One region of the Neobacillus sp. SRL179 genome, then DNA from elsewhere that is predicted to be linked to it. Evidence: riboswitches for the same ligand, from Rfam matches in the RefSeq annotation. Region 1 holds a riboswitch; each other region holds the start of a gene.
What was found. A riboswitch is a leader RNA that binds a small molecule or an ion and turns the genes downstream of it on or off. The one in region 1 is predicted to bind S-adenosylmethionine.
Positions count from the first base shown of each region.

Region 2: linked by a shared signal. The riboswitch ahead of AC4E8C_RS19530 (O-acetylhomoserine aminocarboxypropyltransferase/cysteine synthase family protein) and the one ahead of AC4E8C_RS11785 (hypothetical protein) in region 1 are both predicted to bind S-adenosylmethionine.
Region 3: linked by a shared signal. The riboswitch ahead of metK (methionine adenosyltransferase) and the one ahead of AC4E8C_RS11785 (hypothetical protein) in region 1 are both predicted to bind S-adenosylmethionine.

Region 1 is NZ_OZ481792.1:2,375,660-2,386,656, forward strand. Features, by position in the region: gene AC4E8C_RS11775 (hypothetical protein) at 192-455, shown strand; gene AC4E8C_RS11780 (hypothetical protein) at 872-1,315, shown strand; gene AC4E8C_RS11785 (hypothetical protein) at 1,747-2,079, opposite strand; SAM riboswitch class I at 2,178-2,280, opposite strand; gene AC4E8C_RS11790 (hypothetical protein) at 2,501-2,839, shown strand; gene AC4E8C_RS11795 (MaoC/PaaZ C-terminal domain-containing protein) at 2,962-3,387, shown strand; gene AC4E8C_RS11800 (sigma-54 interaction domain-containing protein) at 3,402-4,394, shown strand; gene AC4E8C_RS11805 (acyl-CoA dehydrogenase family protein) at 4,590-5,744, shown strand; gene menB (1,4-dihydroxy-2-naphthoyl-CoA synthase) at 5,785-6,582, shown strand; gene AC4E8C_RS11815 (AMP-binding protein) at 6,620-8,257, shown strand; gene AC4E8C_RS11820 (SDR family NAD(P)-dependent oxidoreductase) at 8,334-9,080, shown strand; gene AC4E8C_RS11825 (acyl-CoA dehydrogenase family protein) at 9,165-10,316, shown strand; gene AC4E8C_RS11830 (acyl-CoA dehydrogenase family protein) at 10,429-10,997, shown strand, end outside.
Region 2 is NZ_OZ481792.1:3,921,142-3,932,138, reverse strand. Features, by position in the region: gene AC4E8C_RS19580 (3-hydroxyacyl-CoA dehydrogenase/enoyl-CoA hydratase family protein) at 1-2,368, shown strand, start outside; gene AC4E8C_RS19575 (acetyl-CoA C-acetyltransferase) at 2,413-3,588, shown strand; gene AC4E8C_RS19570 (acyl-CoA dehydrogenase FadE) at 3,646-5,427, shown strand; gene AC4E8C_RS19565 (arsenate reductase family protein) at 5,618-5,974, shown strand; gene gcvH (glycine cleavage system protein GcvH) at 6,052-6,435, shown strand; gene AC4E8C_RS19555 (YusG family protein) at 6,542-6,781, shown strand; gene AC4E8C_RS19550 (toprim domain-containing protein) at 6,916-7,272, shown strand; gene AC4E8C_RS19545 (thioredoxin family protein) at 7,278-7,586, shown strand; gene AC4E8C_RS19540 (nuclease-related domain-containing protein) at 7,905-8,828, opposite strand; gene AC4E8C_RS19535 (hypothetical protein) at 9,102-9,455, shown strand; SAM riboswitch class I at 9,536-9,637, shown strand; gene AC4E8C_RS19530 (O-acetylhomoserine aminocarboxypropyltransferase/cysteine synthase family protein) at 9,699-10,997, shown strand, end outside.
Region 3 is NZ_OZ481792.1:3,741,777-3,752,773, forward strand. Features, by position in the region: gene metK (methionine adenosyltransferase) at 97-1,296, opposite strand; SAM riboswitch class I at 1,579-1,713, opposite strand; gene pckA (phosphoenolpyruvate carboxykinase (ATP)) at 1,964-3,547, shown strand; gene AC4E8C_RS18550 (DUF2584 domain-containing protein) at 3,636-3,878, opposite strand; gene AC4E8C_RS18555 (alpha/beta hydrolase family protein) at 3,915-4,715, opposite strand; gene AC4E8C_RS18560 (ABC transporter substrate-binding protein) at 4,838-5,854, shown strand; gene AC4E8C_RS18565 (ABC transporter ATP-binding protein) at 5,876-6,652, shown strand; gene AC4E8C_RS18570 (ABC transporter permease) at 6,633-7,439, shown strand; gene ytkD (RNA deprotection pyrophosphohydrolase) at 7,469-7,936, opposite strand; gene AC4E8C_RS18580 (hydrolase) at 8,023-8,346, opposite strand; gene AC4E8C_RS18585 (DUF6154 family protein) at 8,570-8,827, shown strand; gene ytzI (YtzI protein) at 8,948-9,148, shown strand; gene yidD (membrane protein insertion efficiency factor YidD) at 9,312-9,539, shown strand; gene AC4E8C_RS18600 (beta-class carbonic anhydrase) at 9,536-10,108, opposite strand; gene AC4E8C_RS18605 (metal ABC transporter solute-binding protein, Zn/Mn family) at 10,304-10,997, shown strand, end outside.

The DNA.
Region 1 (10,997 bases):
TCTAACAAATATATTTCCAACTGTATAGCCGGTAAGGGTACCTCTTGATTATTCAAATTGAAATATTGGAGTTGCTTTTATAAATTTTTACAACAGATTTCTAAACTTTCAAACATTTATTGACTACAATAAAAACTATCATGATAATAAAGGAAGAATTTAAAGTTTATAGAAATGGGGGGGAAAGGGCTATGTCTGGAAAAGATCTATTTAAAGGGTTAATAGGTGTAGGGCTAGGTATAGGGTCTAAACTTCTTTTGGACAGTAATGACAGTAGTTACAGTAGTGGAGGATATTATGGGAGTTATACTACTGAGGAAATTCATAATAAACTTGAGGATTACTTGAATGAGCTATCAGAATTGACGGCACAAATAAACTACCTAAATACAGAAATAAAATCAGCTAATGATGAATTAAGACAAAGAAACGAAGAATTAGAGAATAGGGGCTAATCTACAGGGGGCTGGCGAACTTAGACAGGGGAAAACAACTGTTTTTAGGTGGGGCCGCTGCCAAACTACTTAAACCCCTTTCGCGAATTTTACCCCTGTAATGGCCTGGTTTCAGCACTCAAAATGTTGTTATTTAAGTGGCTTATTCAACGTTTTATATTTGTTATTCTATAGGAATGTCTCCTAGCAGAAACCTTACATAGATCACTACATTATCTATTAACCCTAGAGGTGGGCCGGAATTGCTTTCCACATCGTTTACAAGGCTTGTAGTTGTAAGGTGTAGAAATAAGTTTATTTTATTAAAAGCCAATTATAAAGGGAATGTAAAAGGCTATGCCTTTGATTTTCTAGAATAATATAATTTAATCAAGACTCACATATGTAGAAATGAAAAGAGAAAGGTTGTGTTTTCCTTGTTGTTTGAATTAGATGTCATTGATGCCGTTTGCCAAGATTTAGTAGAAAGGGGTTATATGATCATAAATCGAAAGAAAGAAATTAAGCATTCAGGAAAGGATGTAATCGCAAAGAAAACAAACTCTAACAATGACATAAGACTTTTTATCGAGGCCATAGGGGAAACTAGTTCCGATTCTTCTTCAAAAAGATACGGTAAACCATTTGATAGAAGTCAAATAAAAGTTCATATATCGGAACTCCTATTTGCCACAGCTGAAACACTCTCTATGCCCAAGTTAGATGAGTACATATATAAAACAGCGTTTGCAATTCCAGATAATAGAGATCATCGAGAATTAATAAACAAAATTAAACCTTTTCTTGATTCTATAGACATTGCAGTATTTTTTGTAAAAGGAAGTAAGGTGTCTGAGATTATAAGTAGTTGGGAAGTTTAATTTTAACACTAGAGTATTATTCTAATTCAACTAAACATCCATAAGCTATACTCATTAAACAAAAAACAACTCACCCTGCTGGTAAGTAGTGTGAGTTACAGTTTTGTTTTTCTAACACGTATTTAATTAGCCACTACATTACTCCCGATAATTGATGCTGGTATTCGCGCAACGACACCTTTCATATATCATAAACAAACCACAACAATCTTTATTTAAACTGAGCTATATATTCTCGAGGAATCAATCGCTAGTTTCTATTCTTCCTCCCGCAGCTCCTTTATCCCGTGAGAATAGTACTAATATGTCGTTTCAATTTTGCCGTACCCCAAGCGTTCACTCACATATATAATGTCAACTTTCTGAATTAAAGGACCTAACCACAAGTGCATTACTGTGCTTGGGGGCAGCTCTTAAATTTCCTAGATATCTTACTTTACCATAAATACATGTCCTAAATAATTTCCAGAACCTCGTATTATCTGAAGGCCTTGTTGTTCTAGCTCCCTCCAAATTTTTCTATCTAGAGCATACGGACCTCTTTGTTGAAGTGTTTTTATCTCTTTTTCTGTAATAGTAACTTGGAGTGATTCTTGGTTACCTGTAACAAACAATTCATAGTTCTTGAGCTTCATTACCATTACTTTAAAATCTGGATCCCATTCCTGTAGTTCTTTTTCAATGCAAGTAGCAACATAAAGGAAAAATTTTTCTCCCTCCATATTTTTTGACATCATTCCTCTTATAAATCCTGAAGTATTCATCTTTTGTCCTCCTATTTATTAAATCAATAGGTTACTAAAACGAAGGCAACGAAAAAAGCTCTTTATTGCATATGAACGCAACAAAGAGCCTAAGCCGATCATTATCATTCAAAGCATTGCTTTGCTGGTTGGAGCACCTTACCAATTGGCAGGTTGCTGTGAATTCCTTGAGCCAGGACTCTCGTTCACTCTTGATAACCTTATTGAATTATCTATATTATAACAACAACAATTAGGTATCTGTCAAATTAATAACTATCCTGAAAAAATGATATATTCATTCTCTTTCTCCTAATCTCTTAAGTCTTCTGGTGTTACTGACGAAACGTATTGTCATAAAATTGAAGGTGTTAATTGTCCATGCTTGGATAGGATATGAATTTAGAATATGGCAGGTCTAAGAAAATGATTTCAGGAAAAAGTGAGGAATGTTTTAGTAGATCGAAAAACTCTTGCCTGTATCATAGATTACATGTTCTGTGAATTGAACTTAAATTATACGTGGGAAGTAGAGTACAAAGGTGGTTCTGGCTCAAGGTTAATATCGAGAAAAAAAGATTCCGAGCAATGGGATATGAAGAAGATATATGAAGATACATTAACAATAGCCTATAAACTGAAGGAGCATTCAACTGAAATAAAGGATAGAAAGACTTCTAGTTTTAAACGAAATCAACAAATGAAACAAGAGGCAGAAGCTTTTCGCATAAATGGTCAATTTAAGAAATTGGTTGAGTGGATGGAGAACGCAAGCCATTAAAATGGCACTCCGATTTTAATTGTATTAATTGGAAAGAGGTTCACTTGCATTTAAACATTCCAAAAAGTATAGTATAATTAAGACCAAATATTCAAAATATTCATACTGTGGGAGAGTATACCATGAGTGTAATTATTGAAAAATTGTTTATCGGACAAATCGCTAGACTAAAACGAACATTTAATGAAAATGATGTCAAATTGTGTAACGAATTAACGGGAGATTTTAGTCCTATATATCAAGAAGTTGAGAATGATTGGAAGGGTATTTCCTCCAAACCGCTTGTTCCTGGTTTACTTACGGAAGGTCTAATTACGCAGGTTATTAGCCAAAAATTGCCTGGAACTGCATGTGTATTACTACAAAAAGAAGTAGTTTTTTATCAACCAGTCCATATAGGTGATGAAATTACTGCAGAACTTGAAATTATTGATATTAACCCTGACCGAAACTGGGTAACTCAAAAGGTTAGTTGTTTTAACCAATTTGGAAATGAAGTGGTCAAAGGACAGGTTGTGATCCTTATTTTACCGAGTCACAGTTCATAGGTGGGAAAAAGCCAATGTTAAAAAATAAATCTAACAATCGCATTCGATATAGTTTTGAGGATATTATCGGAGAAAGCCAATTGATGACTCAAATTAAAGAATTGGCAGCAAGAATCGGCACGAGTAATTCCACTGTGCTGCTTACAGGGGAAAGTGGAACGGGAAAAGAACTATTTGCCCAAGCGATTCATGGACTTAGTTCAAGAAAGAATCATTCATTTGTTGCCGTGAACTGTGCTGCTATACCCCATGAGCTATTTGAATCTGAGGTGTTTGGATATGAAGCAGGGGCTTTCAGCGGGGCGAAAAAAGAAGGAAAGCCCGGTAAAATAGAATTGGCACAAAATGGGACCCTTTTTTTAGATGAAATATCCGAACTTCCCTACCAAGCACAGGGTAAACTTCTCCGAGTATTACAGGAAAGAGAAGTGGAACGGCTTGGGGGAACAGGGAGTAAAAATGTTGATATCCGCATCATTGCGGCAACGAATCAGGATTTAAAAACACTTGTTCAGGAGGGAAAGTTCAGGCAGGATTTATTTTACCGCTTGTACGTGTTTGAATTAAAAATTCCTTCGCTGCGGCAAAGAAAAGAAGATATATTGCCCTTGGCCTATCATTTTATTAATTATTTAAATGATAAAATAGGACAAAATGTGAAATATATGACTCCGGAACTGAAGGAATGGCTTGTGTCCTATGATTGGCCTGGGAATGTTCGAGAACTAAGAGCGTGTATTGAGCGTGGGATGAATTTGGTAGAGGGTGACACACTAACCATTGAAAATTCATTTCATTTTTCAGCTTTTGATGTTGCTGTACAGAAAATCGATGAAGAAGAGGGCACGGTTGCCGTAAGCTTGGAAGAGGCAGTCAAAAGGGCTGAAATAGCTGCTATTCAGCGAGCTTTAAAAGAATCAAATGGTGACCGAACAAAGGCTGCGCAAATCTTAAACATCCATTTAGCAAGCCTTTATAGGAAAATGGCTAAATATAAATTGAAATAAAATCTGGAAAAACACACGATTTCGTGTGTTTTTTGCGTTCATAGAGTTTAAAGGATAATACGATTCGCATGGTTGTGTCACAGATCTGCGAAAAATAGTAGAATTGCAAAAATTCGAAAGGAAAAAGCCTGAATAAAGGGCAATCAAAAGTTGGCACAAAATTTGCAAATATAAAAGTTAAAGGAGTGGGTTATCTTGTTAAATTTTTCATTTAGCGAAGAACAAGAGTATTTTCGAGACATGCTGAGTCATTTTTCTATGAATGAACTACTACCGCACTATACCAAATGGGACCGTGAACAGAAGCATCCAAGACATTTATGGAAAAAGCTTGGGGAGCTAGGAGTTAATGGTCTAAGGATTCCTGAAGAGTATGGAGGAAGCGGGGCTGAGTGTCTCACTGCCGGGATTGCAGCAGAAGAAATTGGCCGGGGTGATTTCAATTTGACTTATGCGGTCATGCTTAATGCATTGGCCTCGGAAATCATTACTACTCATGCAACAGAGCAATTAAAAAAAACATGGCTGCCACAAATTGCAAGTGGAGAAAAAATCGTTGGTGTCGCCATTACTGAGCCATTGGCAGGAACCGATGCTGCGGGAATCCGCTCAACGGCTGTACATAAAGGAGACCGCTATATACTAAATGGAGAAAAGTCTGGAATCAGTGCAGCGACGTTTGGGGATGCCTTTATTGTTTTTGCTAAAACGGATCCGAATTCTGGCAGTAAGGGCATAAGCGCATTCGTAGTGCCTTCCGACCTTCCAGGAGTGGAATGTAAAGGCTATGACGACATGGGAAATATCCCGATTGGGAGAGGCTCCATATATTTAACGGAGGTAGAGGTCCCTGAAGAGAATTTAATTGGATTAGAAAATAACGGCTTTTTCCAGGTGATGAATGGATTTGACTTAAGCCGGCTGTTAATTGGTCTTCAATGTGTGGGGGCGGCCTTCCAAAGCATCGATGAAACAATTGAACATGTTAAAACAAGGCATGCATTTGGAAAACCCTTAGCAACGTTTCAAGGTGTAACCTTTCCAATTGTTACCCATTACACACAATTAGAATTAATCAAATGGCAGGCCTATCGTGGTCTTTGGCTCCGTGATCAAGGTAAAAAGCATTCGAAAGAAGCATCCACTGTTAAGTGGCTTGGACCAAAATACAGCCAGGAAGCGATTCACGAATGCATGCTCCTCAATGGCCATTATGCCTATACGAAAGAAATGCCGCTTGAACAAAGATTACGAGACGTCATTGGTTTGGAAATTGGGGATGGCACGGCTCAAGCAAATCAAATTGTCATCGCAAGAGAATTAATCGGTAAAGAATTTCGTCCGTATTAAGCTAGGAGACAAAATTATGGAAAAATGGAGGGAAAAAGAGATGGAATTACAAGATGTAATTTACGAAAAAAGAGATGGAATTGCCAAAATTATCATTAACCGACCTGAAGTTTATAATGCATTTCGAGCGCTAACAGTCCAAGAATTAATCTGGTCATTCCGTGACGCTTGGGATGATAACCGAATTGGTGCCGTCATTTTAACTGGCGCAGGCGAGAAGGCATTTTGTACTGGCGGTGACCAAAAGAATAAAGGAGACAACGGCTATGATAGTTCTGGTGGTCTTGGTGGCGGGATCGGTTTAGAAATAGAAAATCTCCATCGAACCATCCGTGCGATGCCCAAGCCTGTCATAGCTGCCGTAAATGGCTTTGCGATAGGCGGCGGTCATGTACTACATGTCCTCTGTGATTTAACGATTGCTTCTGAAACCGCTATTTTCGGCCAAAGCGGTCCAAAGGTAGGCAGTTACGATGCCGGTTTGGGTTCAGCCTATTTGGCTAGGATAGTTGGAGAAAAGAAGGCAAGGGAAATTTGGTATTTATGCGAAAAATACACGGCACAAGAAGCAAAGGAAATGGGACTCGTCAATAAGATTGTACCGCAAAGTGAATTGATGGCAGCTGCCGACGAATGGGCCGCAAAAATAGTAGAAAAAAGCCCAACTGCCATCAAAATGTTGAAATACTCCTTCAATGCTGATTCCGCAAATATTGAAGGTATTTCACAAATTGCAATGGCGAGTCTCGGGATGTTTTACAAAACAGATGAGTCAGCAGAAGGAAGAAACGCCTTTGTGGAAAAAAGACCGGTTGATTTTAAGAAATTCAGGCAGTAATTAAGTGTTTACCTATATTTAAGGGGGAATCAAGCTGATGAGTTTCGAGACGATTTTAACAGAAGAAATTTGTGAAAAATACAAATCCGATTGGTCAGGTAAAACCATTTTACACTATTTGCAGAAAGCGATTGAACAGAACCCTGATAAAACGGCCATTATTGATAAAAAAAGCCGCTATACCTATAAGGAACTCGGTAAATTAGTGGATCGTGTGGCTCTTGGCTTGCTAGAAAACGGGTTAAAAAAAGGCGACGTTATCTCTTTTCAATTGCCTAACTGGAATGAATTTATCATTCTTCATTTTGCAGTTACAAGAATTGGGGCCATCAGTAATCCATTGATCCCTATTTACCGTGACAGGGAAATTGGCTTTATGGTCAAACTTGCCGAATCCAAGATGATTGTAGTGCCTGATGTTTTCCGAGGCTTCAACTATCCGGAAATGATTGAAAGACTTCTTCCAGAATGGCCTTGTATGGAGCATATATACGTTATTGGGAAACATGTACCGGCAGGAATGAAATCTTTTTCGTCCCTCATTGATGTACCATGGGAAGAACGAAGAGACCCAAGTGAATTAGACAAAATCAGCATTGATCCCAATAAACTTACAGAAATTATTTTTACTTCCGGAACCACAGGCGAACCAAAAGGTGTTATGCATACCCATAATACCGTCACCTTTACCTCAGAACTTTGGCTCGACCACTTGAAGTTAACGTCTGAAGATGTGATTTTCATGGCATCTACTTTTGCACATCAGACCGGTTTTCTTTATGGCGTCCGCTTACCCTTTATTTATGGAGGAACCGCCGTCTACCAAGATATTTGGAACCCAAAAGAATTTATCGAATTGATTGAAAAAGAGAAAATAACCTTTACGACAGCTGCGACGCCATTTTTACAAGATACCATACAAGTCGAGGATATCGAAAACTATGATTTAAGCTCCTTAAAATACTTTATTGCCATCGGGGCACCAATACCTAGAACACTTGTAAAGCAGGCTGCCCAAAAATTGCCTTGCAGGATTCTATCAGGCTGGGGTCAATCGGAAAATGGCCTTGTAACGCTAACACTTGCGAATGATACGGAGGAAAAGCTAACCAATACGGATGGCACTCCATTCCCTAAGATGGAAGTAAAGGTAGTTGATGCAAATGGGAGTCAGCTGCCGCCAAATAGTGAAGGCGATTTACTAGTTAGGGGTCCGGCGTTGTTTGTTGGTTATCTAAAACGATTGGAGTTAACAAAGTCAGAGTTTGACGGAGATTGGTTTATTACCGGGGACAGGGCGGTTATGGATGTAGACGGATATATCCGAATAACTGGTCGTAACAAAGATATTATCATCCGTGGCGGCGAAAACATCCCTGTTGCCTACGTAGAAAATATATTATACGAACATCCCGACGTATCGATTGTTCAAATTGTAGCGATGCCGGATGTCCGACTTCAAGAGAAAGCCTGTGCATTTATTAGTTTGAAGCAGGGAAAGGAACCTCTTACGATGGAAGCATTGCAAACTTTTTTAGCTGATAAAGGAGTGGCAAAGCAATATTGGCCGGAGCACTTAGAAGTGATTGAGGATTTCCCAAGAACGCCAAGCGGTAAAATTCAAAAATTCCGCTTACGGTCGATGATCAATGAGAAGTTAGCGGATAGAGTATAACGGATCGCTTTTATTAGTAAATTTTGTAGAGGAAAGTGCCGCCAAATAAATATAGAAGATATAGGAGGGATTGTGAATGGTCCAACGTGTAGCGTTTATAACAGGAGCCGGAAGTGGAATTGGCAGAGAAATTGCGAAATTACTAGCTTCCCGGTCTATGAGAATCATTGTTGCCGATATCAATAGAGGAGGTGCAGAAGAAACCGTCTCGATTATTAAGGAAAACCAAGGTGAAGCAATGGCTGTCTATTGTGATGTAACGGATTTAGTAAGCGTGAAAACTGCGGTGCGAGAGGCTGTTCATGTTTACCAAAGGATCGATGTGCTCGTAAATAATGCCGGGTGGGATAAGGTAGAGCCATTTTTAAAAAGTGAGCCAGAAACATGGAAGAAGATTATTGATATCAACTTAATGGGGCAGATCCATACTTGTAAGGAGATTTTGCCGGTAATGATTGAAAACGGTTACGGGAAGGTAGTAAATATCGCTTCTGATGCTGCAAGAGTGGGGTCAAGCGGGGAGGCAGTTTATTCCGCTGCAAAGGGAGGAGTTGTTGCTCTGACCAAAACCCTGGCACGTGAAATGGCCCGCCATAAAATCAACATTAATTGTGTTGCACCAGGACCAAGTGACACGCCATTATTTCAAGAAATTGGTTCGTACAATGAAGGGCTTGCGGGGGCATTAGAAAAAGCAATTCCCTTCCGTCGCTTAGCACAGCCGGAAGATATAGCCGGTGCTGTAGCTTACTTCGTATCGGATGATGCCGGCTACGTAACAGGTCAAACCCTGTCGGTGAGCGGCGGATTAACAATGATTTAGATTGAATGCCAGTATAGGGGAGATTTTCTCTATACTGGAGTACTATTTTTATTTCTATCGGTATTATGAAGGGATGGTAAACAAATGGATTTTAGGTTATCAGACGACATTCTAACTCTAAAGCAGGGAATACGAGAATTTGTTGACAATGAAGTAGAACCAAACGCGATGGAAATTGAAGAAACAGATGAAATCCCGGGGAAAATCCTAGAAATGTCCAAAGAAATGGGACTATTCGGACTGAGTATTCCAGAAGAGTATGACGGTTTAGGCATTGGAATGGTTGGAAAATGTGCAGCCTATGAAGAATTGGGCAGGACCCATAATGGTTATACCACGGTTATTGGCGGTCATACGGGGATTGGTTCAGTAGGGATAGTCGAAATGGGGAATGAAGAACAAAAACGCAAGTATTTACCGGATATGGCAAGAGGAAATCGTATTGGAGCCTTTGCGTTAACAGAGCCAAGTGCGGGGTCTCATGCTACTAATCTAAAAACAACCGCCGTAAAAAAAGGAGATACATATATCCTCAATGGCAGTAAGCATTACATTACGAATGCGTTTCTAGCTGATGTTTTTACCGTTATGGCTGTAACCGATCCATCCAAAGGTGCGAAGGGAATTACCTCGTTCATTGTTGAGAAGGACTTTCCAGGATTTAAAATAGGAAAAAAAGAGAAGAAGATGGGACTTCATGGATCACATTCTGCTGAAATATTCTTTGAGGACTGTGAGGTTCCAGTTAAAAATGTGTTAGGAGAAGAAGGACAGGGGTATGTGAATGCCTTGAAAATCCTCGCAAATGGACGTGCGGGCCTTGCGGCAAGGAATCTTGGATCCTGTGACAAATTACTTGAAATGTCACTGGATTATGCCCATACGAGAATTCAATTTGGGAAACCTATTTTTGAACAGCAAATTATTCAGCATTATTTAGCTGAAATGGCAATGGATACAGAGTCGCTGCGGGCAATGACTTACCGAGTTGCCTGGATGGTTGACCAAAACATGAAAGTAATCAAGGAAGCGGCAATGGTGAAATTGCTAGGTTCTGAAATTTACAATCGCGTAGCAGACAAGGCGGTGCAAATTCATGGAGGCCTCGGATATATTGCTGATTACCCAATTGAACGCTTTTACCGTGATGCACGGATTACCAGGATTTACGAAGGGACATCAGAAATTCAGAAAAATATTATCGCGTCCCAGCTCCATGCCCAATATATAAAGTAGTTTATGTAAAATAAAAATATTTTAGTAGAGAAAACGGGACAAGTGATTTTAATTAACGGCGGACACAACATGATAGGTTAATCATATGAAAAATGGGGAGGAAATGTTGATGATGAATTTTAACTTAACCGAAGAACAACAAAATGTACAGAAAATGGTACGGAAGTTTGTAGATAAAGAGATTATACCTTATATACAGGAATGGGATCGAAATCAGCATTTTGAACCAAGGATTTTAAAAAGATTAGCAGATTTACAGTTAATGGGTGTCTGTATTCCTGAAGAATACGGCGGAGTAGGAATGGATTATAATACGTTAGCCATTGTTTGTGAGGAATTGGAGCGTGGAGATACCGCTTATCGTACAGCTGTTTCTGTACACACAGGCTTAAATAGTATGACATTGCTGCAATGGGGAAATGAAGAACAAAAACAAAAGTATTTAGTTCCGCAAGCTAAGGGTGAAAAAATTGGGGCATTTGGATTAACAGAGCCTAATGCCGGATCCGATGTAGGAGCACTGAACACAACTGCGGTCCGAGATGGAAATTCCTACATTCTAAATGGGTCAAAAACATGGATTTCTCTTTGCGATGTAGCAGATCATTTTCTAATTTTTGCAAAGACAGATTCAAGCCTTGGTTCAAGAGGGATTTCAGCCTTTATCGTTGAACGTGACTT
Region 2 (10,997 bases), 1.5 Mb from region 1:
AAAAGCTGCTGTACTAGGGTCCGGTGTCATGGGCTCAGGCATCGCTGCCCACTTAGCAAATATCGGAATTCCAACCTTACTGCTGGATATTGTGCCAAGGGAATTAACAAAAGATGAAGAAGCAAAAGGACTAACATTAACAGACAAGCAAGTACGTAATCGTATTAGTGCAACAAACATTCAAAAATTATTGAAGCAAAAGCCTGCCCCGCTGACAGCCAAAAAGAACCTTGCACTAATTGAAGCAGGCAATCTTGAAGATGATTTAGTCAAATTGAAAGATGTAGACTGGGTCATTGAAGTCGTTGTTGAAAATCTTAACGTTAAGAAGCAAGTGTTTGAAAAAGTAGATCAATACCGCAAACCAGGCAGTATTATCAGCTCAAATACTTCCGGAATTTCAGTGGAGGCAATGGCGGAAGGTCGTTCTGAAGATTTTAAGAAGCATTTCTTAGGAACCCACTTCTTTAACCCGCCGCGTTATCTTAAACTGCTTGAAGTGATTCCAACACAATATACGTCCGCAGAAGTCCTTTCATTCATGAAAACTTTTGGCGAGGATGTCCTCGGAAAAGGTGTTGTTCAAGCAAAAGATACGCCTAACTTTATTGCTAACCGCATTGGAACATATGGCCTGCTCGTGACGGTTAGAGAAATGTTAAAAGCTGGCTTAAGTGTAGGGGAAGTTGATTCCATTACTGGTCCCTTAATCGGACGTGCAAAAAGTGCTACGTTCCGTACTCTTGATGTAGTGGGGTTAGATACCTTCTATCATGTTGCTGGAAACGTATATGAACAAGTGGAAGGAAAAGAAAAAGAAGTGTTTGAAGTACCTGCCTTTTTAAAAGCAATGGTGGAAAAAGGCTGGTTAGGAAGCAAGTCCGGGCAAGGTTTCTTTTTGAAAAAAGGAAAAGAAATTCTTGAACTAGATCCAACTACGTTAGAGTATGGACCGCGTAAAAAGTTATCTACAGCTTCCATCGAGTTGGCCAAACAGGAAAAAGGAACAGCGAATAAATTGAAAGCGCTTGTATATGCGAAAGATCAAGCAGGACAATTCCTTTGGAACACGTTTACGGAATCATTTGTGTACTCTGCGCAGCTTTTAGGCGAAATTGCTGATGATATAGTCGCAATCGACCGGGCTATGAAATGGGGCTTTGGCTGGGAAATGGGTCCGTTTGAAGCATGGGATGCCATTGGCGTTGAAAAATCAGTCCAAAAGATGAAAGAAGCCGGTATAGAAGTGCCAGCATGGGTAACCGATATGCTGGAAAAGGGTCACTCGTCTTTCTATATTGAGGAAAATGGTGAATCGTTCTTCTATCATAACGGTCAATATCGACTCGTGGAATACAATCCAAAAGTGATTGACTTGAAAAAAATGAAAAAGCAAAAGGGTGTTATTAAAAAGAATAGCGGCGCAAGTCTAATTGATCTTGGTGATGGCGTTGCACTGTTAGAATTCCATTCACCTAATAATGCAATTGGTCTTGATATTGTGCAAATGATTAACTTCGCGGTGGATGAAGTTGAAAAGAACTTTAAAGGTCTTGTTATCGGTAATCAAGGCAAAAATTTCTGTGTCGGTGCAAACTTGGCGATGATGCTAATGGAAGTACAAGATGATAATATTTACGAACTTGATATGATCGTTCGTCATCTCCACAGTGCCCTTCTAAAAGTTAAATACAGTTCTAAGCCAGTAGTTGCTGCACCATTCGGGATGACTCTTGGCGGTGGAGCAGAAGTTTGTCTGCCTGCAGCACACATTCAAGCATCAGCTGAAACCTACATGGGACTTGTCGAAGTGGGTGTCGGCTTACTGCCAGGCGGCGGCGGTAATAAAGAACTGTATATGAAGCATTTAGAAAATCTGCCAAACGGTGTCCCATTTGATTTGCAAAATGTGGCTAATAAAGTGTTTGAAACAATTGCTACAGCAAAGGTTTCGACATCGGCGGAAGAAGCGCGCGAAAACAACTTCCTAGATGCATCAGATGGCATCAGTTTTAATAGTGACCACTTAATTTATGATGCAAAGCAAGCCGTTCTAGCCCTACATGAATCTGGATACAAACCAAAACCTCGCCGCAAAGTGCCAGTTGTCGGTGAAACAGGCTACGCTACTCTCTTACTCGGTGCAGAAGCAATGCGATTATCCGGCTATATTTCAGAGCATGATTTAAAAATTGCCAAGAGAATTGCATATGTTATTGCCGGCGGAAAAGTACCATTCGGGACAGAAGTGGATGAGCAATACTTATTAGATTTAGAAAGAGAGGCATTCCTCAGTCTGATTGCCGAACCAAAATCACAGCAGCGCATGCAGCATATGCTTGTGAAAGGTAAACCGTTACGGAACTAATTTCGATAGATTACTATAATTTGAATGAAAGTGAGGGAACTTGCATGAGAGAAGCGGTAATTGTGGCCGGAGCTCGGACCCCGGTAGGTAAAGCAAAGAAAGGAACGCTTGCCCATGTTCGTCCTGATGACTTGGGCGCGTTGGTAGTAAGAGAGACATTAAAACGTGCGGGAAATTATGAAGGCAATATCGATGACTTAATTATTGGCTGTGCGATGCCAGAAGCTGAACAAGGAAACAACATGGCCCGGAATATTGGAGCATTAGCAGGACTTCCTTATACAGTACCTGCCATAACAGTCAATCGTTTCTGTTCTTCAGGCCTGCAGGCGATTGCTTATGCAGCCCAAGGAATTATGCTCGGGCATACCGATACAGCGATTGCTGGCGGAGCAGAATCGATGAGCATGATCCCAATGATGGGGCATGTGGTACGTCCCAATATTAAACTGGCGGAAACGGCACCCCAATATTACATGGGAATGGGCCATACAGCTGAACAAGTGGCGCAAAAGTATGGAATATCCCGCGAAGATCAAGATGCATTTGCCGTGAGAAGTCATCAACGCGCGGCAAAAGCGATTGCAGAAGGTAAATTTGTAGACGAAATTGTTCCAGTAGATGTGACCATCCGTACAGTTGGTCAAGACAATAAACTTGTTGAAAAGTCCATTCAATTTTCACAAGACGAAGGTGTTCGCCCTGAAACAAATATCCAAACCCTTGCGAAACTTCGTCCTGCCTTCTCCGTTACTGGTTCGGTGACAGCAGGCAATGCTTCGCAAACAAGTGACGGTGCTGCGGCTGTGATGGTAATGGACCGAGAAAAGGCAGAATCGCTTGGTCTGAAACCACTGGCAAAATTCCGATCCTTTGCTGTGGGCGGGGTACCGCCAGAAATTATGGGGGTTGGTCCGGTTGTAGCCATTCCAAAAGCCGTTAAGCTTGCCGGATTAGAGTTATCTGATATCAACTTGTTCGAATTAAATGAAGCTTTTGCTTCCCAATCCCTTCAAGTTATTCGCGAACTTGGTCTTAATGAGGAAATTGTCAACGTAAATGGCGGTGCGATTGCTCTTGGACATCCGCTTGGCTGTACAGGTGCTAAATTAACATTATCACTCATTCACGAATTAAAACGCAGAAACCAGCAATTTGGTGTAGTTACCATGTGTATCGGCGGCGGGATGGGTGCTGCTGGAGTATTTGAACTACTTTAAAAAAAGACAAGGGGCGATCAAATAAGCCCCTCTAAAAAAGATTAGGAGGAATTTTTAATGACAGAAACGAAAAAGATTGTTAATGGTGGAAGCTTTTTAATCGAGGATCTTTCATTCGAAAATATCTTTACACCAGAAGATTTCACGGAAGAACATTTAATGATTGCCCAAACGGCAGAAGATTTTGTTGAAAAAGAAGTAGCACCACAACTTGAGCACTTAGAAAACCATGAATTCGATCGTACCGTTAAACTTTTGAAAAAAATGGGCGAACTTGGTTTATTAGCGGTTGATGTTCCAGAAGAGTTTGAAGGCTTAGGATTAGATAAAGTAACCTCATCGGTTATTACGGAAAAAATGGCGCGTGCAGGCGGGTTCTCATTATCCTATGGCGCACACGTGGGGATTGGGTCTTTGCCAATTGTATTATTCGGTAATGACGATCAAAAGAAAAAGTATTTACCAGCGCTTGCTTCAGGTGAAAAATTGGCCGCTTATGCGTTAACAGAGCCAGGTTCTGGTTCCGATGCCCTTGGCGCCAGAACAACCGCAAGATTAAACGAAGCTGGTACTCATTATATTCTTAATGGCGAAAAGCAATGGATCACCAATGCCGGATTTGCTGATGTATTTGTTGTCTATGCAAAGGTGGATGGCGAGCACTTCACAGCCTTCATCGTAGAGAGGGAGTTCCCAGGTGTGTCTACTGGTGCTGAGGAAAAGAAAATGGGGATTAAGAGCTCATCCACACGTACCCTTATCTTAGAAGATGTGGCTGTACCAGTTGAAAACTTATTAGGTGAATTTGGTAAGGGGCATGTAATTGCCTTCAATATCCTTAATATTGGACGTTACAAATTGGCTGTTGGTGGTGTCGGCGGTTCTAAGAGTGCCTTTGAGATGACTGTTAAATATGCAAATGGACGTAAGCAGTTTAAAACACCAATTTCACAATTCAATTTAACAAAAGAAAAGTTTGGAACAATGGCGGCGAAAATTTATGCAGCGGAAAGTTCTGTTTACCGTACGATTGGTTTGTATGAAGAAAACCAAGGTAAATTATCGACCGAGGAAGCAAAAGATCTTAAAAAATTGGCCAATTCCATTGCTGAATATGCTATTGAATGTTCAGTAAATAAATTTTTTGCCAGTGAAGTATTATCCTATGTAGTGGATGAAGGCGTTCAAATTCATGGCGGCTATGGCTTCATGCAGGAATATCCAATTGAGAGAGCTTATCGTGATGCCCGTATTAATCGTATTTTTGAAGGAACTAATGAAATTAATCGTCTCCTTGTGCCAGGAACGCTTGTGAAAAAGGCGCTAAAAGGCGAACTTCCACTATTTCAAAAAGCAATGGCACTTCAAGAGGAATTAATGATGCTAATGCCAGAAGAGCCTGGTGACGAGCCGTTAGCGCAAGAAAAATATTTAGTGAAAAATGCGAAAAAAATTGCTTTACTTGCTGCGGGCTTAGCGGCTCAAAAATTTGGCAAAGCACTTGAAAGCGAGCAAGAAGTTTTAGCGAACATTGCTGATCTTGTTTCCAATGTGTATGCAATGGAATCTGTCGTATTACGGACGGAAAAGGCTATTGCCAAAGACGGTGTAGAAAAGAGTAAGCAAAAACTTCTTTATACACAAATCTTCTGTCAGGAAGCCTTTAATGAAATTGAAGCAACTGCAAAAGAATCACTTGTAGCAATTGAAAAAGGGGATACCCTTCGGATGATGTTGACCTCGCTTCGAAAATTTACTCGTCATACTCCAATCAATGTAATTGCGAAGAAACGAGAAGCTGCAGATGTAGTTATTGAAGCTGAACGTTATATTGTGTAAAGGAATGTGCTCCCTCCTCTTTTGGAGGGGGCTTTTCTTTTTAAAATTAGCGAAATTTAAGAAGGGTTTTTACGAAATTAGTCGAATTATTTCTAGGGGAAGCTTTTTAGCCTCCATGTTAGGATTTTCAAAGGCGTTATGGTAATATTTGATTGACGCGTTTACAATTTTGGTAAAAGGCGGTGAAACAATGTCTCTGACTTTTTACTGGTATCCGAAATGTGGTACATGCCGTAATGCAAAGAAATGGCTGGATGCTCATCAACTTTCGTATCAAGAAGTACATATTGTCGAAAATCCACCGACACACAAAGAATTGCAGGACTTTTATCAAAAAAGCGGCTTGGAATTAAAGAAGTTTTTTAATACAAGTGGCTTAAAATATCGAGAATTAGGGATAAAGGATAAAATGAAAACTGCAACCGAAGAGGAACTGCTAGAATTGCTGGCATCTGATGGAATGTTGATTAAAAGACCCATTTTAACAGATGGGGAGCGGGTCACAGTAGGCTTTAAAGAAGAAGAGTATGAAAAAATGTGGCTATAGCCATACTTCTTTATTCAATTATGGAAATCGAATGACTTCGATGATAGATTTAGAAAAAACAATGGAGGGTTTAGCAAATGAGTATACCAAAAGACTTACGTTATTCTGAAGAACACGAATGGGTTAAAGTTGAAGGAGAAAGAGTCCGCGTTGGGATTACGGACTTTGCACAACATGAATTAGGAGACATCGTGTTCGTTGAACTCCCTGAAGTGGGTACAGAAGTATCGGCTGACGACCCATTTGGCAGCGTTGAATCTGTTAAAACGGTATCGGAACTATATGCACCAGTTAGTGGTAAAGTAGTGGAAATTAATGAAGATTTAAGTGACAGTCCTGAATTTGTTAATGAATCACCATATGAAAAGGCTTGGATGATTGTTATTGAGCCATCTGACTTAAGCGAGTTAGAGAAATTGATGACTCCAGAACAATACGAAGAAATGACAAAAGAAGACTAATGTTGCAAAGCACCCGACAATCGGGTGCTTTTTCTCTTAAATTTCCACTCTTTTTCTTCTACTTTCCAGGAGAGACTAATACTAAATATATAAAGAGGGTGGAAATATGACGTTAAAACAGCAAAAGATCGATGTAACGGACCGTGTAGTTGGCAAGTTGAAAAATGGAGAAATAGAATTATTTCTCGAAAATTCCTCAATCGGAAAAATTAAACTTTCGGAAAACATTCAGGTTGACTTAAATCCACAGTTTGAAGCGGAACAACAAAAGATTTATCAACAAGTAACTGTTACGGAACAGCCTGATGCTAAGTATACTGATTGCGATGATGGCGGCTGGTGCTAATGGCTTAGGCCGAGCAAATTCCTATTTCTTAGCTGACAATAATGATATAGTTAACATACTAAGAAGAAGGCACACGTAATCGATATTTTAGAATATGTTAACATAAACTAACTTTTTTATTACAGGTGATGGATATGAATGACTCGTATGTTGACAAAGTTCTTATTGTCGAAGGAAAATCGGATAAAAATAAGGTAAAAAATATTGTGAAGGAACCCGTTGAAATTATTTGTACCAATGGAACAATTAGTCATACCAAATTAGAAGAACTAATTGAGTTTCTTGAGGATAAGGATGTTTATATCCTTGTCGATGCAGATGCATCTGGTGAGAAGCTCCGCAAACAATTCAAACGGGAATTCCCACAAGCTGAACATCTGTATATAGACCGGATGTATCGCGAAGTCGCAACCGCACCTGTACACCATCTAGCGACTGTCCTTTTAGGGGCTAATATTGATGTTCACACAGAGTATTTAGAAATGAGTTAATGTATATGAATGAATGGAAACGAACAGAATTAACAACCTTTCTCGATCTTCATGAAAGCGGCCTAGTCTATTTTTATACCCCTCTATGCGGCACCTGCCAAGTAGCGTCGCGGATGCTGCAAGTCGTAGAGGAGCTTGTAGATCTTAAAATGGGAAAAATGAACCTAAATTTTTATCCTGATTTGGCTAAGGATTTTGCGGTTGAAAGTGTACCTTGTCTATTGTTTGTGAAAAACGGCACGGTGCAGGAAACCATATACGCTTTTCATTCAGTTCCTTACTTGTTGGGGAAAATAAAACAGTATTTAGGGTGAAGCAGATGCGAGCGGGCGTCTGCTTTTTCTGCTAATAAAGCATTGTGAGGAGATGACAGTGCCTGTGGAGCCTCCAAAAAGAGGAGCGGGGGAACTGTGAAGAGTGCACAGTGCCCGTGGAGCCTCCAAAAAGAGAAGTACGGGAACTGTGAAGAGTCGACAGTGCCCGTGGAGCCTCCAAAAAGAGAAGTACGGGAACTGTGAAGAGTCGACAGTGCCCGTGGAGCTTACCAAAAGAGAAACACGGGAACTGTGAAGAGTGCATAGTTCTAAATGAATCAAAAACAATCTTATTCACTTTGAAATTAAAATAATGCCCTAATCTTGTCGTTTAATCCTTTCTAAAAATTGGTATTCTTTCTTCCCGATATAACTAAAATTCCTCATTAGCACCCTCCTAATCGTCTTTTCCGACTTAATTACCCCACACCAATCCTGCACCTTATTCGTAGTAATCCTTTCATCCGTAAATAATAATTTTAGCTCCTCAACAGCTCGTAATATAGCTGTATCCACTAATTCTTCATGCCCACATGGATCACAAATTAATTTCTTATCCTCCACATGTACCGTAAAGGAGTGGCAGTCGGCGCAAGTTATTCCTTTTCTTAACGAACTGTAGTTATATTCAGGTCTTTTGAAATCGATATTAATCTGGTGCGAAGAAACTAATTTATTTGCTAAACTCTTGTGGCGCCCAGTTAAAGTGGATGGTCTATCGTTTATTCTTTTCATAAACCTAGGAAGTTGATTTGGATAAAGAATGGGTTTATTCTGAGGGGCTTGATATAAGGTAAACTCGGGGTTAATAAACACAACATACGGTTCAATGGAGATTCGGTTTCCAATTTTATGGAGCAACTGCCGCAACAAGGATTCACTTCGTTCTAGTTGTAAGAGTGGGTTATTTATTTCCTTTTTTGTAACCATGTGATAGAATCGACCATTTTCAAAGAAATAATCACCTTCAAAATTCTTCACTTCAAACAGGTATAGTGGCTCTTGGGAAATCAGCACCGAATCTAGTTGGAATTTCGCCCCACTTGTCTCTAGGCGCAAATCATTTACAATCAAACTTTGACATCGAAGCTTCTCTGTTAAAGAATCAAACATCACCTCACCTTCAAACCCCTTTACGAGATTATAATAGCGCTGTTTCCACTCTTCCTCTAACACCATGTGTTTGTTTAAAACTCTTAACATTCTAATTTCATCAGACTCAGTTCTTGGTTTATAAAACATATTTCACCTCCTACTCTATTTTATTAAAAAGGGATAGATCTCCGAAGATGAATATTTGAATACTTTTTGACAAAAATTTCTATCTTTTGACCAGGAGCTGTCGAGCAACAGAATGTGGATACACCTTATCTATTTATCCAACAAACCTCATAATCCGACATATTTCTCAGGAAATTTCCAAAAGACCAAAAGAATTGTCGAGCGGTTTATTGGAGGATTCCCTCATATACTGCGGAATTACTACAATATAAAATGTAGACCGGAGTGGTAGGGATGATAGAATTAGTTGAAAATTTTATAGAAAAATTCTACGAAGCAGGACATGTACTTTCATTAATCCAACAGGCTGATGTGAGGGTCACCATAAAATGCGAGCTGGAAACAGTTCAATTAGAAATTAAACACGGCTCCATCAGTATTCTGCAAAATCATGAAGTTCCACAGGGCAATTACGAAATCCGAGGAAACAAGCAGGCCATGAAACAACTGTTTGAAGGAACGAGTAGACTGCGGGATTTAGAACATCGAGGTCAGCTAAGCATAGCTATGCCGCTTAGAATTACCCTATTGCTAGAATCCCTCTTCTTTTTAACAAAAGCACAGCAAAATTTCGCAAAAGTAATTTAATCAAAGGTATTGACTCGGAATTAAACTTACTGTATTGTTTATTTAAAATATTCAATCAATTGCAACAAATGAATGACATATTCATATCAAGAGCGGCGGAGGGACTGGCCCTTTGAAGCCCGGCAACCGGTTTGAAACACGGTGCTAATTCCAGCAGAGCTAAACACTCTGAGCGATAAGAAGAGCGCACCCCCTCTTCTTAAAGAAGTGGGGGTTATTTCATAAAAGGGAGGAACGAATGTAATGGCAGAAAATCAAAAGAAATATCGCTTTGAAACTTTGAGTGTTCATGGAGGGTTGTCACCAGATCCTGTTACGGGTGCCCGGGCAGTACCAATTTATCAAAATAATGCTTATCAGTTTAAAAATACAGAACATGCGGCCAACTTATTTAGCTTAGCAGAGCCGGGCTACATATACACGAGGATTCATAATCCGACGACCACTGTTTTTGAAGACCGAGTAGCATTATTAGAAGGGGGAGTTGGAGCTTTAGCTGTTGCCAGCGGGATGGCTGCGATTACCCTAGCGATTTTAAACGTTGCTGAAGCTGGTGACGAGATTGTCTCTGCCTCCAATCTATATGGCGGCACCTATAATTTATTGGCCGTTACCTTACCGAAATACGGCATCAATGTAAAATTTGTCGATGCTGAAAATCCGGAAAACTTCCGGGCTGCTATTACCGAAAAAACGAAAGCAGTCTTTGCAGAAACCATCGGAAACCCAAGCTTACGGGTACTCGATATTGAGAAAGTAGCCAATATTGCTCATGAAGCTGGTGTTCCGCTTATTATTGATAATACATTTGCAACACCATACCTGTGCAGACCAATTGAACATGGGGCTGATATTGTTGTCCACTCTGCAACAAAATGGCTTTTAGGGAATGGAACATCAACGGGGGGAGTTATTGTGGATGGCGGTCATTTTGATTGGAATTCCCCTAAATTCCCTGGCTTTACGACACCTGATGAGAGCTATCATGGTCTTGTCTATGCAGAGGCATTAGGCGCTGTTGCTTATATTATTAAAGCACGGGTTCAATTATTACGTGATTTAGGTCCTGCTTTAAGTCCGCAAAATGCCTTCCAGTTTACACTAGGACTGGAAACTCTGCATGTACGGATGAAGGAGCATGTAGCCAATACAAAGGAAGTGGTTGAGTATTTATTAAACCACCCTGCGGTTGAATGGGTCTCTTACCCTGGCCATGCCTCGCACCCTGATAATGAATTAGCCAAAAAGTATTTACCAAAAGGTGCAGGGTCCATGGTAGTGTTTGGAATAAAAGGTGGAAAAGAAGCAGGAGCAAAACTCATCAATTCGTTATCACTTTGGGCACATGTGGCAAATGTTGGGGATGCCAAGAGTTTGATTATCCATCCCGCAAGTACGACCCACCAGCAGTTGGATGCCGATGGGCTTAAAGCAGCCGGGGTAGGAGAAGATTTAATCCGTCTCTCAATTGGAATTGAAAATGTAGAGGATCTCATTGATGACCTCGAAACAGCGATAGAAGCAGCAACAGGTTTAGCTTCA
Region 3 (10,997 bases), 1.4 Mb from region 1:
CATTGTATTCCATACTACGCTAATACTGACGAAAAATAAAAAACGGAGTTACATCTTGAAATGCAACTCCGTTTTCCATCATCACGCTTCCGTTAATTAAAGGTTGGCTTGCTGACGTAAAGTGTCTGCTTTATCTGTGCGTTCCCATGGAAGATCAACATCTGTACGTCCAAAGTGACCGTAAGCCGCTGTTTTTTTGTAGATGGGGCGGCGAAGATCCAGCATTTTAATAATTCCGGCTGGGCGAAGATCAAAATTTTCACTAACTAAATCAACCAATTGATCCTCGCTTACTTTACCTGTACCAAAAGTATCAACTGAAATGGAGACCGGTCGTGCAACACCAATCGCATAAGCAAGCTGAACTTCTACCTTTTCAGCAAGTCCTGCTGCGACAATATTTTTTGCTACATAACGAGCTGCATATGCCGCTGAACGGTCAACTTTGGTAGGATCCTTTCCAGAGAAAGCGCCGCCGCCATGACGTGCATAGCCGCCATACGTATCAACAATAATTTTCCGGCCTGTTAAGCCGGCATCTCCTTGTGGTCCTCCGATAACAAAACGTCCTGTTGGATTAATAAAATATTTTGTATTTTCATCGATTAGTTCTTGAGGAACCACTGGATTAATAACATATTCCTTAACATTTCGTTGTATCTGTTCTAGAGTAACTTCTGGATGGTGCTGTGTTGAAATAACGATGGTATCAATCCGAACTGGTTTATCATTTTCATCATATTCAACTGTTACTTGGGTTTTTCCATCTGGACGAAGGTATGGTAATATATCTTCTTTCCGCACTTCTGTTAAGCGGCGGGCAAGCTTATGTGCAAGTGAAATGGGCAGTGGCATAAGTTCTTTTGTTTCATTACAAGCAAATCCAAACATTAAACCTTGGTCCCCTGCACCAATTGCCTCAATTTCCTCCTCAGACATGTGGCCTTCACGTGCCTCTAGCGCCTGGTTAACGCCCGCTGCAATATCTGGTGATTGTTCATCAATGGAGGTTAAAACCGCACAAGTTTCGGAGTCGAAGCCGTACTTTGCACGATTATAGCCGATCCCTTTTATGGTTTCACGAACAATTTTGGGGATATCAACGTAAGTAGATGTAGTGATTTCTCCAGCAACTAATACTAAACCTGTGGTTACAGAAGTTTCTGCAGCCACACGAGCGTTAGCATCTTTTGCAAGAATAGCATCTAAAATGGAATCAGAAATTTGGTCACAGATCTTGTCGGGATGACCTTCAGTAACTGATTCAGAAGTGAACAAACGACGTTTTGTTGACATCTGAATTCCTCCTTTATTTTTGAATAAGGTGAGGTTATATGTATGAGATAATAACAACCTTGCCATTTAACCTCGAGTTGATACGGAACTCATTCCCTTAGTAGTATGAAATAAACATGGGATTATTATTAGTTAAACCATATTCGTGAAGAAATCCCATAGAAAATTTAAACGATGGAATAAATAGCAGCGATTATGTAGCACGAAAAATTTATGCTAAAATACAAAAAAACCTTTCCATTTTGAGGAAAGGTTGATAGCAAAAGTTTTGCGTGCCTTTCACTCTTATCGTTCAAGGACTTGCCTTGCTTCAGATTTAGCACCTTTGCCCGAAAAATTTTCTTTGATCCATCTATTTTTCGTGTGCAGGTTGCTGGGTTTCATTGGGTCTGTCCCTCCACCAGCTCGGGATAAGAGAGTATCCGTTCAAGGGTAAATCATAACCTACCTTATCGAGCAATGTCAATGGAATTTTTCCAACAAAATCCTTTGAGCAATCTATTTTTCTTCCTATATATATATAATACCTAATATTACAAGACCTAATCCCTACAATAAAAGCAATAACTTTTGTTGAATTTTCAGAATAGTATAGAATAATTAACAAAATGTGTTATACTATTTAGCATAATAAACATAAAACATGGATAAAGGAAGGTTTCAGTAAATGAATTCTGTTCATATTCCCAATGAATTAAAACAACTGTTGCAAGATGCTAATGTTCAAGTACAATTATCAGTTCCACAACTTGTTGAAAGGATCCTTAGCCGCAATGAGGGTACACTAACTTCAACAGGGGCTGTCAGTGTTTCTACTGGTAAATACACAGGCCGATCACCACAAGACAAATTTATTGTCCTTGAGGAAACCACTAAGGATAAAATTGCCTGGGGGACGAATCAACCTATTTCTGAAGAAATTTTTACAAACCTGTATCATAAAGTTCTTGATCACTTAAAACTACAAGAGGAAATTTTTGTATTTAAAGGCTTTGCCGGTGCAGATAAAAAGTCCCGTTTGCCCATCCAGATAATAAATGAGTATGCATGGCACAATCTATTCGTACAACAGTTATTCATTCGGCCAACAGAAGACGAATTACTCACACATGAGGCAGGGTTTACAGTTATTTCCGCACCAAATTTTAAGGCTGATCCCTCCACTGATGGTACAAACTCTGAAACCTTTATTATCATCTCTTTTGAACGCAGGATTGTTTTAATTGGCGGGACGGAATATGCGGGTGAAATGAAAAAATCCATTTTTTCTGTCATGAATTACTTATTACCGGAAAATAATATTTTCCCGATGCATTGTTCCGCAAATGTCGGTCTTGAAGGCGATGTTGCCTTATTCTTTGGTTTGTCTGGAACAGGAAAAACCACCCTTTCAGCTGATGCCAACCGCCGTCTTATCGGCGATGATGAACATGGCTGGTCCTCCAACGGGGTCTTTAATATGGAGGGGGGCTGCTACGCTAAATGTATCAATCTTTCACGAGAAAAAGAACCGCAAATTTTTGATGCTATTCGTTTCGGAACGGTACTTGAAAATGTCACGATTAATCCTGAATCAAGAATCCCAGATTATGACGATGGTGAATTAACAGAAAATACTAGAGCTGCATATCCAATGGAAGCCATTGATAATATCATTCAGCCAAGTATTGCTGGGCATCCAAATACAATCGTTTTTTTAACGGCTGATGCCTTCGGAGTATTGCCTCCAATCGCGAAATTAACAAAAGAACAGGCAATGTATCACTTTTTAAGCGGATATACTTCTAAACTGGCCGGTACTGAACGAGGAGTCACATCACCTCAAGCAACTTTTTCCACTTGCTTTGGTGCTCCATTCCTGCCGCTCCCTGCGACTCGATATGCGGATATGCTGGGAGAAAAAATACTTGAACATAACGCCAATGTCTTTTTGGTTAATACGGGGTGGACCGGCGGAGAATACGGAGTGGGAAGCAGAATGAAACTTTCCTATACACGGGCAATGGTTCAAGCAGCGCTCGAGGGTGAATTAAACCATGTCGAAACCGTTAAAGATGACATTTTCGGCTTAAATATTCCTCTTCATATAGCAGGTGTTCCTGATGAGGTGCTTCTACCGAATAAAACATGGGCAGATTCAGAGGCGTATATGAAAAAGGCAAAAGAACTATCAGCAAAATTCCGTGAAAACTTCAAAAAATTCACCGATGTATCGGCTGAAATTGAAGAAAAAGGCGGGCCTATAGCTTAAAAATTATCAAAAACAAACGCACAAGAGATTTTATTCTCGTGTGCGTTTTTAATTGGAGTGAAATAAATTCAGGATTTCAACTGCTTACTCAGTTCGTTGAATTTAATGAAACTAATTCATAGGTAATGGTAGTTGTGCTTTGTTGCCACTCCACTTTTTTAATTAAAGCAATTCCATTTGAATCACTATCCATTGTTTTTCTAACCTCAATTGGAATTTCAATCGGGTAAAGTCTATATCCTTCCTTTACAAGCACAAAAAGATTCTCTTCTACCCGATTTTCCCTGCCCTTTGTCACAATCATAGTATTTAATTCAAGAGGCATACCCACTTTAAAATCCGCTCCTCTGCTTATATTAACTATATATTACCATCTTTTGCTCTGGTTTTTCATCCACATTGATAAATCATGGACAATTTTTCTATTTAATACCGGGGGAAAGTAATGGGTAAACTCATCAAAATACCAACACTCTACCTGTTTATCTAATGACCTAAGCCTTCTTTCAAGTCTGTAGGCATGTTCCACGGAGACATTTTCATCTTTGACCCCATGAATGATCAGAACCGGTGCATTTATTCTTTCAAGTTCATACAGGGCAGTTCTTTCCTTATAACGTTCTGGATACTTCTCTGGCGTCCCGCCAATGACCCTTTTCATCATTCTCCGTAAATCTTTTCGCTCTTTATAGGTTAAGGTCATGTCACTTACACCTCCCCAAGTGACAACCGAAGCGGCATCTGGAAAGTTAATGCCGGTCCACAATGCCATTACACCACCTCGAGAAAAACCAAAAACATGGATATCCCTAACCATCGGCAATGATTGTAACAATAAATAGGCTGCATAGGCATCTTCACGATCTTCCCCAGCGAAATCCTCATTTCCCTCACCACCTTGATTACCACGATAGTAAGGAGCGAAAACAATAAATCCCTCAGAGGCAAATTGTGCAATTCGCGCTGGCCGTACTTTCCCAACATTTTTTATTCCGCCGCGTAAATAAAGGAACCCATCCATCGTTCCTTCATGTAAAGGCGCTGCTAGCAATCCTTTCACCCTTAACCCATTGGAAAGATAGGTAATAATCGATAATTCGACGTTTGGATTAGGAGAGGGAAAACGATTGATTTCCAAAATACTTCCGTTATGTATCTCCACTGCCATTTCCCCCTTGTTATATTTTTGTAAAAATTTATGGTCTAGGTATTCACACATTTTACTTCCCTACATACGATATTTTAGGCAATTAGCCCAGATTTTTTAAGGTAAATAAGGAGGTTCCATTCATGAAGAAATCATTAAAAATCAGTTTCTCCTTTCTTCTCATTAGTATTCTGATGTTCTCTTTAGTAGCTTGTAACAATGATTCTACAACAAAGACAAAAAAATTAGAAAAGGTTCGAATTGCTGAAGTTACCCGTTCCATTTTTTATGCTCCACAGTATGTTGCTCTCGCTAAAGGGTTTTTCAAGGCTGAAGGCTTGGACGTGACCGTTACGACTACCCCCGGCGGAGACAAAACAATGACCACGTTAATTTCAGGCGGTGCTGACGTTGCCCTTGTTGGCTCAGAGACGTCTATTTATGTTCATGCCCAAGGTGCAAATGATCCGGTCATCAACTTTGCCCAATTAACGCAGACTGATGGCACATTCTTGGTTGCAAGAGAAAAAATTGATGATTTCACGTGGGATCTGTTAAAAGGTAAAACATTCTTAGGCCAACGTAAAGGCGGCATGCCGCAAATGGTTGGTGAGTTTGTATTAAAGAAACATGGCATTGACCCTCATAATGACCTTAATTTAATTCAAAACATTGATTTTGCCAATGTCGCAAATGCTTTTGCTTCCGGTACAGGGGATTTCGTTCAATTATTTGAACCAACCGCAAGTATTTTTGAAAAAGAAGGTAAAGGTCATATTGTCGCTTCTTTCGGAAAAGAATCAGGCCATGTTCCCTATACAACCTTTATGGCTAAAGAAAGCTACATGAAGAAAAACAAGGGCACCATCGAAAAATTTACTAGAGCTATTTATAAAGCACAACAATGGGTGCAAACACACAGTGCCGCGGAAATTGCCAAGGCTGTAGAACCCTATTTTCCTGATACCGATTTAGATATCATGACCACTGTGGTGGAGCGTTATAAGAGTCAAGGTTCGTTTGCAACCGATCCTATCCTGGATGAAGAAGAATGGAACAATCTGCAAAACATCATGCAAGAAGCAGGCGAATTGCCTAAAGAAGTAGATCACAAAACACTTGTAAACACAGAAGTCGCTGAAAAGGTTATTAAAAAATAATAGGAAAGGGAGGCCGTTTTCATGAGCTTTTTACAAGTTCAACACATCCACCATACTTATTTTACGAAAGCCTCTGCCACCACGGCCCTCTCCGATATAACACTTGCGGTTGAAGAGGGAGAGTTTGTTTCCCTCCTCGGCCCCAGTGGCTGTGGTAAAACAACCCTACTTTCTATCCTATCAAGTTTACTTAAACCCACCCAAGGATCTGTTTTGTTAGAAAATAATCCTGTAACAACCGCGAAAAACCAGATCGGCTATATGCTCCAACAGGATTATTTGTTTCCTTGGAAAACAATCGAAGAGAATATTTTCATGGGTCTAAAACTATCCAAGCAGCTTAATCAGAAAACAAAAACGGCAGTGCTCAGTCTTTTAAATCAAATTGGTTTATCGGGAGTGGAAAAACAACTTCCCCGGCAGTTGTCTGGCGGCATGAGACAACGGGTAGCTCTCGTACGAACACTAGCTACTGAGCCTAAACTATTAATGCTGGATGAGCCTTTTTCCGCTCTCGATTATCAAACTAAACTAAGACTTGAGGATTTAGTTTCAAAAATTTTAGATGAATTTGGAAAAACAGCTATTCTCGTGACTCACGATATCGGCGAAGCTATTGCGATGAGCGACCGGATCTTTTTATTGTCACCCAGTCCTGGCAGGATTTATAAAACTTTTACCATGCCAGAAGAGTTAAAAAGGTTGTCTCCATTTGAAGCAAGGAACCACGAAGTTTTTCAAAGCATCTTTCAAACAATTTGGAAGGAGATGGAGTCTCTTGAGCCAGGAGAAGCATAAGCTGGACCTCCTTCATAAAAATTATCTTTATTCGTTAAAAGTTGAACGGAGATGGGTTCGTTTTTATCAAATGATTATTTTCATTGTCTTTTTCTCAAGCTGGGAAATATCAAGTCAACAGCAATGGATTGATCCGTTAATTTTTAGTTCACCATCAAAAATATGGCATTTATTTTTAGAGAAAATCCACGATGGGTCATTACTAACCAATTTGGGTGTTACCATGACCGAAACAATTCTTGGCTTCATTTTAGGTACATTACTTGGAACCATACTAGCAGCGATCCTTTGGTGGTCACCAATGATTTCGAAAGTTCTCGACCCTTATTTGGTCATCTTAAATGCCATGCCAAAAGTTGCACTTGGACCTGTTCTAATAGTGGCTTTGAGCCCTGGGTATCCGTCCATCATTGCAATGGGTGCCATCATCTCCGTAATTATTACGACTATTGTGGTTTATACCGCCTTTAAAGAGGTCGATCCGAATTATTTAAAAGTCTTGCAAACCTTTGGGGCAACGCGTCTTCAATGTTTTAAAGAGGCGATCCTGCCTGCTTGTTTCCCAACCATTATCTCAACCTTGAAGGTGAATGTTGGGTTATCATGGGTTGGTGTCATTGTAGGGGAATTTCTTGTATCATCCCGCGGACTTGGATACATGATTATTTACGGTTTTCAAGTCTTTAATTTCACGCTTGTTTTCTTATCCCTGTTAGTCATTGCCGTAATTGCAACCATTATGTACCAGCTTGTTGAGTTATTAGAGAAAAAACTTATCAAAGAATAGCGGAATAGGTTGATTTCTGCTATTCTTTTTCATGTTTGAAATTGGATGTATTTGATGCACTCCTCGATGACCTGATCTTTCATGATAAAGCTAAATTCCTTCCCAAAACGCCGTTGCAAAAGATCACCTTTAAAAGCAACGGGGCCATTTGTTTCAAAATAGTTATCGGTTTTTTCCAACCTAACTACTCTTCCCCAAAAAACAGTCTTTACGAATGAACCCATATTGTCATATACTTTGTACTCGGCAATGCATTTTAAATGACCAAGGATTGCACCTGTTTCCTCAAAGGTTTCTCGTCTGGCTGCTGCTTCAAGTGATTCACCCATTTCTACTTTTCCACCGGGAAATTCCAGACCGCGTGTTTTATGATTTGTTAAAAACCAATTATCTTCATATTGGCATATAACAAACACATGCATGGATTTTTCTTTAAAGGTATTGGGAGTAAAAATAAGTTCGACGTTGTTTCCATTTTGGTCTACAAATTGTATCATTAAATACCGCCCCGTTTTTTTCTTTAATGATATAATTATAATAAAAAAAGGAGAATTCCTAAACCTTAGGACTCCCCTTGAACTGATTATTCATGCTTAGGCAATATATTCATACTATCGATATGGTTTTTAGCTTCTTCATCACCTAGTTTATACAACATACCATACACTTGTTGAATAGTACTATCATAAGCATCGTTCTCTCTGTCATAATGATATTGAACATATGGGACATGTGCTCTAAAAAAATTTTTCCATTCTGTCGAATAGTTTTGATCAAAAAGCTCACGTAATTGAGTAATTTCTTCATCGTCAGCTTGAATTTTATAGCTCCAAGTCGAGTCTGTAGCACTTCTTGATATATGACCGGTTCCAATATCTATATAGTAGGTCTTCTTCTGCTGGTTCATTACTTCAACCCCTTTTACTGTTTAGTAATGTTCAAATAGATAAAATTTATTCTTTTTCACAATTCGACTCATTTTTTAGAAATAGATACGATATAATAATCATACAATCAAGAAAACAGATTTTTCAGTTAATTCAAAATAAAAAGGGAGGGATGATTTTACTCTTTTATGGGAAATCAATAAGTATGAAAGTAAGGAAAAATATTAAACAGGAGGTGTTTAAATGAAATTAGTCGATGAATTATATGCCATGTATCGGAATAAGCTAACCGGTGATGAAGAGGATATTGACATGCTGACGTTTGCCTTTTTAGAAGAAATGTCACATGAAGATCTTCTTGCCCTAATACAAGAAATGGATAAACAAGAATTATACGATTTAATGGGGCTTTACCTTATTGAAAGCCTGAAGGGAAAATTTGCTCAAGAAGAGTACGGACAGCACCGTACACATACTTATTATCCTAGAAATATTCATTGATTGTACATACCTTTGGAAATCGGCAACAGCCAATAAATCAGGGAAGCGAAAAAGCTTCCTTTTTTTGCGGGCAAATCATGAGGTTTTTTAAAAACTTTCTTCATAAGAAAAGGCATTCTCATGTTACAATGTAGGAGAAAGGGAGAGGGACAAATGTATATTGTATTAATTGTTAGTGTTATAATTGTCATCGTTGTTTTACTTTTAGCTGTTCTTACTACTTCAAAAGCCTACACCTATAAACATACAGTTGATTCATTAGAAGAAAATCCATATATTGACCAAGAGAAGAAACAAGAACAAGAAGGCACTAAAGAATAAAAATTCCTATTCATTTTAGAATAGGAATTTTTTAATTTCATTATTTAAAGATCTGCTTTAATAATAAACCCCGACAGCTTTCAACGCCATAGGTATAGTTAACAGCTTAGACGTTTATTTAAATTTATGATATCGTGTAAGAAATGATGAAAGGAGATTACCCATGTTTAAGAAAATATTTATTTCTTTTATTCGTTTTTATCAAGTGGCCATTTCCCCATTAAAACCACCAACCTGTCGATTCTATCCTACTTGTTCGCAATATGGATTAGAAGCAGTTCAACGTTTCGGTGCTCTAAAAGGCGGCTGGCTGACCCTTAAGAGAATATCAAAATGTCACCCTTTTCACCCTGGCGGCGTTGACCCTGTTCCTGAAAAAAAAGAGCATTAAATCTTATAACCATCCACAATTAGATCAAGCTTTCCTGTCTTAGGGTCGATGACCAAACCATGCACAGGGACTCCTTCAGGCATTAATGGATGATTTTTTATAATTCCTACGCTGTGCTTAACGCTTTCCGTTACGTTATCAAACCCATGAAGCCATTGTTGAATATTGATTCCAGAATATGTAAGGGTGTTTAACGTCTCTTCAGATACTCCTCGTTCTTTCATACTTTCAATCACAGGCTCCGCTTTTAGTCCGCTCATCCCACAATCATAATGGGCTATAACCAACACTTCTTGAGCCTTTAACTGATATATCGCAATTAAAATGCTTCTCATTACACTTCCAAATGGATGGGAAACAAGTGCCCCTGCGTCTTTAATTATTTTTGCATCACCATTTCCCAAGTTTAAGGCTTTTGGCAATAATTCCAATAACCGTGTATCCATACAAGTGAGAATGACCATTTTCTTTTTAGGAAATTTTGTTGTTTCATACTGTTCATATTCGTGATTTTCAACAAATCTTTGATTGTACTCTAAAATATTGGTTAATATTGAATGACTCAACATAATTCCACCCTTCTATATAAGAATACATAATATGCTATGATTGTAACAAATATTATACTTGCATTTATGCTATTTTTTTTGTAAGATACATAAGGAAATCGGAATCGTTCCGTATTAAGTCCAATATCTCATTAAAAATTTTTTTTGATTTTAAATCGTAATTAATCCGATTTTCATAAATTATAAGGAGTCATTATGAAAAAACTCAACCTTATCCTTTCATTCCTTATACCATTAACCCTCATTCTGTCTGCATGTTCTAATGGTAAAGTCGAGACCCGAAAAAATAAAGATCAATTAACCATTTATACTACTGTATTTCCATTGCAATATTTTACAGAGCGTATTGGCGGAAAATATGTCAATGTAGATACGATATATCCTCCTGGTGCGGATGAACATACTTTTGAACCATCTCAAAAGGATATGATGAATTTAGCTGATTCAGACTTATTTTTCTACATTGGCCTTGGATTAGAAGGCTTTGTTGAAAAGGCAAAAGGAACTTTAAAGAACGAAGATGTTCAATTGATACCGGTTGCTGATCAGTTCCAATTGCCAAAGGATAATCAGTCTGGAGCAGATAAGGCCGATGACCATGGGGATGTAAACCCACATGTTTGGCTGGATCCCATCTATTCAAAAGAAATGGCTGCAGTTATTCGTGATGCGTTAGTAAAAAAACAGCCGCAAAATAAAGAAGTCTTCAAGGAAAATTATCAAAAACTTGCAACAGATCTGGATCATTTAAATAAACAATTTACAGAGACCATTACCAATGCCAAACATAAAAAAATTATTGTAACACATGCTGCTTTCGGTTATTGGGAAAACCGTTATGGTATCGAACAAATTAGTATTTCTGGACTTTCAACTTCTAATGAACCAA